Regions from separate parts of the Methylobacterium sp. Leaf89 genome, predicted to be linked through region 2. Evidence: predicted binding sites of a transcription regulator. Region 2 holds the regulator's gene; the other holds the start of a gene.
What was found. The regulator HrcA, encoded in region 2, represses chaperone genes, less so after heat shock. The targets are predictions, from matches to a motif close to GTTAGCACTCNCNNNNNGNGAGTGCTAAC.
Positions count from the first base shown of each region.

Region 1 (3,407 bases), on a different contig from region 2:
GGCTTCCCGCGTTGGGCTCGAGCGTGAAACCCAGTCCCGCGCAGATCAAGGCCGCCACGAAGAGACTGAGCGTGAGGGCCATGTAGGCCCGGTCCAAACCCTGCCGGATCCAGGGCTCGTCGATGCGGACCCGGGCTGAATAGAACCGTGTCGCGGACAGACGCAGCCACTCGAACAGGACGGTGTTGGCCACGATCGCACCGGCAGTCGCCAGAGCGAACAGACCGAACTCCGCTGGTCCCAGCAGCTTGGCGATGAGGAGGCCGAGGACGAAGTTCAGGCCGGCATTGAGGACGAAGGCAGCGATCACGGCCATGGCGCGACGGGTCATCCTCGGAGGCCGGCTGGACGGGGCATCGCCGCGCACAGCTCTAGCGCAGGAGGCCTGACAGTCCATTAACCGGTTACAACCAACCCCGGATGCGGAAGAATACGATCGGAATGATGGCGCTTACGAGGATGAGCACGAGGCCGTAGGGATAGCCGTAGGCCCATTCGAGTTCGGGCATGTGCTTGAAGTTCATCCCGTACATCGAGGCGATCAGGGTCGGCGGAATGCCGACCACCGATGCCACGGTGAGAACGCGGAAGGTGTTGTTCTGCTCGATGCTGATCAAGCCGAGGGTCGCGTCGAGAAGGAACTGAACGTTCTCGGAGAGCCGGATCTCGAACTCGTCGAGGGAGGCAATGTCGCGCCGCACGGCCTCGAAGCGCGGCACCTGTTCCTCGCCGAGGATATGCTCGCACTCGTTGGCCACGAAGGGCACGATCCGCTCCAGGCCGAGGAGGCTCGACCGGATCTTGCCGAGGGTCTTCCCGCGGCGTCCGATGCCACGCAGGATACGGCGCAGCGCCAGGTCGCGCCGGCGCGGCGTGTGGTTGCGCAGCTTGGTGTCCCCGGCAGGCGCACCGCTGCGGACGTCGAAATCGAAGATCCGCGTGGACAACTCGTCGAGGTCGGCGCCCATGTCCTCGAGGGAATCGGCGAGGCTGTCGACGAGCTCTTCTATCAGGAGAAGGAAGATCTCGGTTGAGGTGGTGCCCGGCCCATCGCCGGTGTCGATGCGCTTCTTGACCTCCGCGAAAGCCCGCAATTCGTGGAAGCGCACGGTGACGAGGCGGTCCCGGGTCAGCACGAAGCCCAAGGGCTTCAACTGCGTATCGAGCTTGTCGAAGGTGACCATCGGGGTTGAGAGTGAGAACCCGGTCTTCAAACGCCTCAGGCGGCTCGAATTCTCCACCTCGCTAAGGGCCTTGCGCGAAGGGACCCGGATGCCGGTGCAGGCCTCGACCCGCTCGGCCTCCTCGGCGCTCGGATCATCGAGATCGATCCATACGACCTCCGATGGATAGGCTGTCGCGGGCGCCTGTGCCTCGGGCTCGACCGCGCCCTGCGGACCATGAAGCTTGATCATCCGCGAAGGACTTTCCGGCGGCTCGTGGGATCGGGGGATGATCCTGTCGCCGGATCGTCGTCGGAGCCTGCGACAGTCTTGACTCGAACGGCTTCCGCGCCTAACTCGACGCCATCGTTAGCACTCACCCAAGGCGAGTGCTAACGGCCTGGGTTGAGCGCGCTGCCGCGCCGCATCAACGCCATCCACGAATTTGAAGCAAGAGGGCAGCTCATGAAGTTCCGTCCGCTGCACGACCGTGTCGTCGTCCGCCGCATCGAAGGCGAAGAGAAGACCAAGGGCGGCATCATCATCCCGGATACCGCCAAGGAGAAGCCGCAAGAGGGCGAGATCGTCGCCGTCGGTCCCGGCGCCCGCGATGAGGCCGGCCGGGTGAACCCGCTCGACGTCAAGGCCGGCGACCGCGTCCTGTTCGGCAAGTGGTCCGGCACCGAGGTCAAGATCGACGGTCAGGACCTCCTGATCATGAAGGAATCCGACATCATGGGCGTCGTCGCCTAAGTCGGGTTTCGGTTCTCCTCCCGTTCACGAGCCCTTCGAGGGTGCCGTCCGGCGCCTCGGGGCCCATCACTGACAAGGATCTGACATGGCAGCGAAAGAAGTCCGCTTCGCCTCCGACGCCCGCGAGAAGATGCTCCGTGGCGTCGACATCCTCGCCGACGCGGTGAAGGTCACGCTCGGCCCCAAGGGCCGCAACGTCGTCATCGAGAAGTCCTTCGGCGCCCCGCGCATCACCAAGGACGGCGTCACCGTCGCCAAGGAGATCGAGCTCGCGGACAAGTTCGAGAACATGGGCGCCCAGATGGTGCGCGAAGTGGCCTCGAAGACCAACGACATCGCGGGTGACGGCACCACCACGGCCACCGTTCTGGCGCAGGCCATCGTCCGCGAAGGCGCCAAGTACGTCGCCGCCGGCATGAACCCGATGGACCTGAAGCGCGGCATCGACCTCGCTACCACCGCCGCCGTGAAGGACATCACGAGCCGCGCCAAGAAGGTCGCCTCGTCCGAGGAAGTTGCCCAGGTCGGCACCATCTCGGCCAACGGCGACAAGGAAATCGGCGAGATGATCGCCCACGCCATGCAGAAGGTCGGCAACGAGGGTGTCATCACCGTCGAGGAGGCCAAGACGGCCGAGACCGAACTCGACGTCGTCGAGGGTATGCAGTTCGACCGCGGCTACCTCTCCCCGTACTTCATCACGAATGCGGAGAAGATGGTCGCCGAGCTCGAGGACCCCTACATCCTCATCCACGAGAAGAAGCTGTCTTCGCTTCAGGCAATGCTGCCGGTTCTCGAGGCCGTGGTGCAGACCGGCAAGCCGCTCGTCATCATCGCCGAGGACATCGAGGGCGAGGCGCTCGCTACGCTCGTGGTCAACAAGCTGCGCGGCGGCCTGAAGGTCGCGGCCGTCAAGGCTCCGGGCTTCGGCGATCGCCGCAAGGCCATGCTCGAGGACATCGCTATCCTGACCCAGGGTCAGATGATCGCCGAGGATCTCGGCATCAAGCTCGAGAACGTCACCCTCCCGATGCTCGGCCGCGCCAAGCGCATCCGCATCGAGAAGGAGACCACCACGATCATCGACGGTCTCGGCGAGAAGGCGGATATCGAAGCGCGCGTCGGCCAGATCAAGGCGCAGATCGAGGAGACCACCTCGGACTACGACCGTGAGAAGCTCCAGGAGCGTCTGGCCAAGCTCGCCGGCGGCGTCGCGGTCATCCGCGTCGGCGGCGCGACCGAGGTCGAGGTCAAGGAGAAGAAGGACCGCGTCGACGACGCGCTCAACGCCACCCGCGCTGCGGTGGAAGAGGGCATCGTCCCCGGCGGCGGCACCGCCCTCCTCCGTGCCCGTGAGGCCGTGCGTGCTCTCAAGAGCGACAACCCGGACGTCCAGGCCGGCATCAAGATCGTGCTGAAGGCCCTTGAGGCTCCGATCCGCCAGATCGCCGCGAATTCCGGCGTCGAGGGCTCGATCGTGGTCGGCAAGAT
Region 1 covers NZ_LMML01000029.1:188,526-191,932, reverse strand. The annotation lists gene ASF18_RS16315 (lipopolysaccharide biosynthesis protein) at 1-316, opposite strand, end outside; gene ASF18_RS16310 (magnesium transporter CorA family protein) at 405-1,415, opposite strand; gene groES (co-chaperone GroES) at 1,629-1,916, shown strand; gene groL (chaperonin GroEL) at 2,002-3,407, shown strand, end outside.
Region 1: a site for HrcA is predicted at 1,532-1,560, ahead of groES (co-chaperone GroES). Genes of this name have one in related genera too.

Region 2 (3,407 bases):
CGGCGCTGGTGGCGGGGCAGGCGGTGCCGGGGGCGGCGCGGGCGGTGCCGGAGGTGGCGGCGCCGGCATGGGCGCGGGCGGCGGCGCCGGTGGCGCGGGTCCGGGTGCGGGTGGTGCCGGCGGAATGCGCGGTGGCGCCGGTGGCGGTGCGGGCGGTGGCGCCGGCATGCGGGGTGGCGAAGCCGGCGGTGCGGCTGGCGGCGCGGGCATGCGCGGCGGCGCCGGCGGTGCGGAGACCGGGGCCGGTCCGGCCGGTGGTGCCCAGCGCGGCGAGGCCGGTGGCCGTGGCGCCGAGGGTGGCGCAGGGCGGCAGGACGGTCGTCCGGGTCAGGCGACCGGAGAGCGCGGTGGCCGCGAAGACGGTGGCGCCGCGGCACGAGACGGCCGGGGCGACCGGGACGGCAAGGGAGATCGCGACGGCAAGGCGGACCGCGACGGCAAGGGCGATCGGGGCGGCAAGGCTGATCGCGATGGCCGCGAGGAGCGCGGTGGACGGGCCGACCGCGATGAGCGCGGCGGTCGCGACGGCCGCGTCGAGCGCGAGGGCCGGGGTGGTCGCGGCGATCGCGGCGCCGTCCGCGGCGCCTATGGCCGCCTGGGGGCGCCGCAGCGCACCGAGTTCCGCCAGAGCGTGTTCCGCCGGGGCATCCCACGCCTCGCCGCCGGCGCCTTCGCGCTCACCGTCGGCACGGCCATCGCCCGCAGCTACACCCTCTACGACCTGCCGCCGGACATCGTCCGGATCGCGCCGGAATACGAGGATTACCGCTACGTGCTGGTGGACGACGACATCGTCATCGTCGATCCCGACACCTACGAGATCGTCGACGTGATCCGCGGCTGACCCGAGCGATCGGAACCGCGTCGGGGGCGGGGCTTCAGGCTCCGCCCCTTCGCGTTTTCCGCTCAGCGCTTGCGGTCGAGGAGGCCGGAGACCACCCGTGCGGTGTAGTCGACCATCGGCACGATGCGGGCATAGTTCAGGCGCGTCGGGCCGATGACCCCCACCACGCCGACGATCTTCTGCGACCCGTCGCGGAATGGAGCCGCGATCATCGACGAGCCGGAGAGCGAGAAGAGCTTGTTCTCCGAGCCGATGAAGATGCGCACGCCCTCGCCGCCCTCGGCCCGGGACAGAAGTTCGATAACGTCCTTCTGGGTCTCGAGGTCGTTGAACAGCAGGCGGATGCGGTCGAGATCCTCGGCGGCCCGCAGGTCGTCCAGGAGATTGGCCTGACCGCGCACGATGAGCTGCCGGGCATCCGAGGGGCCGACGCTGACGGCGAGGCCGGCATCCACGAGGCGCTCGGTGATCACGTCGAGTTCGCGCTTCATCGCTTGCCGGCCCGACTCGATCTCGGCGCGGAGCGTCCCCAGGGTCCGGCCCTGGAGCCGGGCGTTCAGGTAGTTCGAGGCCTCCTGGAGAGCCCCCGCCGGCAGGCCCGCCGGCAGGTCGAGAAGGCGGTTCTCCACCGAGCCGTCGTCGGAGACCAGGACGACCAGCGCCCGGGTCGGGTCGAGGCGGACGAACTCGATATGCTTCAGGTGGACGTTGGTCTTGGTGGTGAGCACCACGCCGGCCCCGCGGGAGATCCCTGAGAGCAGCATCGAGGCCTCGGCCAGGGCGGAATCGAAGGTATGGCCCGAGGCGGCCGCGCGCATCTGCGCCTCGATCCGCTCCTGCTCCTCACGCCCGACATCGCCGAGCTCCAGCATCGCATCGACGAAGAAGCGCAGGCCCTGCTCCGTCGGCAGACGGCCGGCCGAGGCGTGGGGTGCGAAGATCAGCCCGGAATGCTCGAGATCCGCCATGACGTTCCGGATCGAGGCCGGCGACAGGGCCATGGGCAGGATGCGCGCGAGGTTACGCGAGCCGACCGGCTCGCCGGTCGTCAGATAGCTCTCGACGATCTGCCGGAAGATTTCACGCGAGCGTTCGTTCAGCGCGCTGAGAACCTGCATCTGCTGCGATGTGGAGAAGGGGCGGGCGGGCTCGGTCACATTCCATTCCTGAGGCGGAGAGTGTGACGGTCTCCCGTGCTTTACACAATGCCGTCCACCGTCGCCCCTGGCGGACGCATGGAGAATACGAGAAACCGCTTGGCCGCGGAAGGCGTTCCGCACCTCGGGCTCACCGGCGGCGCCGGCAATCCGCCCGACCTCGCTTGCCGGGCGGGGGCCGGAACCGTAAAGCCGCACTCCATCGACACCGGTAAGGAGATCGGCATGCGGCCCTCGAAGCGCGCGAACGACGAACTGCGCATGGTCACCCTGGAGCGCGCCGTCTCCCGCCACGCCGAAGGCTCATGCCTCGTCAGCTTCGGCGACACCAAGGTGCTGTGCACGGCCACCTTGGAAGAGCGCGGCCCTGGCTGGCTGCGCGGCTCCGGCAAGGGCTGGGTCACCGCGGAATACGCCATGCTGCCGCGCGCCACTCACGCGCGCACCCGGCGCGAGGTGACGGCCGGCAAGCCCTCCGGACGCACCCAGGAGATCCAGCGCCTGATCGGCCGCTCCCTGCGCGCCGTGACCAACCTGCCGGCGATCGGCGAGCGCCAGATCACCGTCGATTGCGACGTGATCCAGGCCGATGGCGGCACCCGCACCGCGGCGATCACCGGCGCCTGGGTCGCCCTGCACGAGTGCTTCACCTGGATGCGCGGCCGCTCGATCATCTCGGTCGACCCCCTGCGCGACCATGTGGCGGCGGTCTCCTGCGGCATCTACAAGGGCAAGCCCGTCCTCGACCTCGACTATTTGGAGGATTCCGTGGCCGAGACCGACGCCAACTTCGTCATCACGGGCACCGGGGGCCTCGTCGAGGTCCAGGGTACCGCCGAGGGCAAGCCGTTCTCGGAGGAGGAGCTGTTCGAGCTGATGCGCCTCGCCAAAAGCGGCATCCAGTCCCTCGTCGCCCTCCAGAAGCAGGCCGTGGCGCAGGGAGTCTCCGCATGAGCGAGCACCGCATCCTCACGGGTCGCGTCGTCATCGCGACCCACAATGCCGGCAAGCTCGTCGAAATGCGCGAGTTGCTGGCGCCGTTCGGCGTCGACGCGGTCTCGGCCGGCGAACTCGGCCTGCCCGAGCCGGACGAGACCGGGACGATGTTCGCCGAGAACGCGGCCATCAAGGCGCACGCCGCCGCGACGGCCTCGGGCCTGCCGGCCTTCGCCGACGATTCCGGCCTCTGCGTCAACGCCCTCGACGGGGCACCCGGGCTGTTCTCGGCCCGCTGGGCCGGGCCGTCCAAGGATTTCACCGGCGCCATGGCCCGTATCGCCGCGGAACTCGACAAGCGCGGCGCCACCACCCGGCGGGCGCACTTCGTCTCCGCCCTGGTGATCGCCTGGCCGGACGGCCACACCGAGACCTTCGAGGGCCGGGTCTTCGGCGAACTCGTGCCGCCG
Region 2 covers NZ_LMML01000026.1:110,267-113,673, reverse strand. The annotation lists gene ASF18_RS09960 (DUF1236 domain-containing protein) at 1-844, shown strand, start outside; gene hrcA (heat-inducible transcriptional repressor HrcA) at 907-1,962, opposite strand; gene rph (ribonuclease PH) at 2,227-2,955, shown strand; gene rdgB (RdgB/HAM1 family non-canonical purine NTP pyrophosphatase) at 2,952-3,407, shown strand, end outside.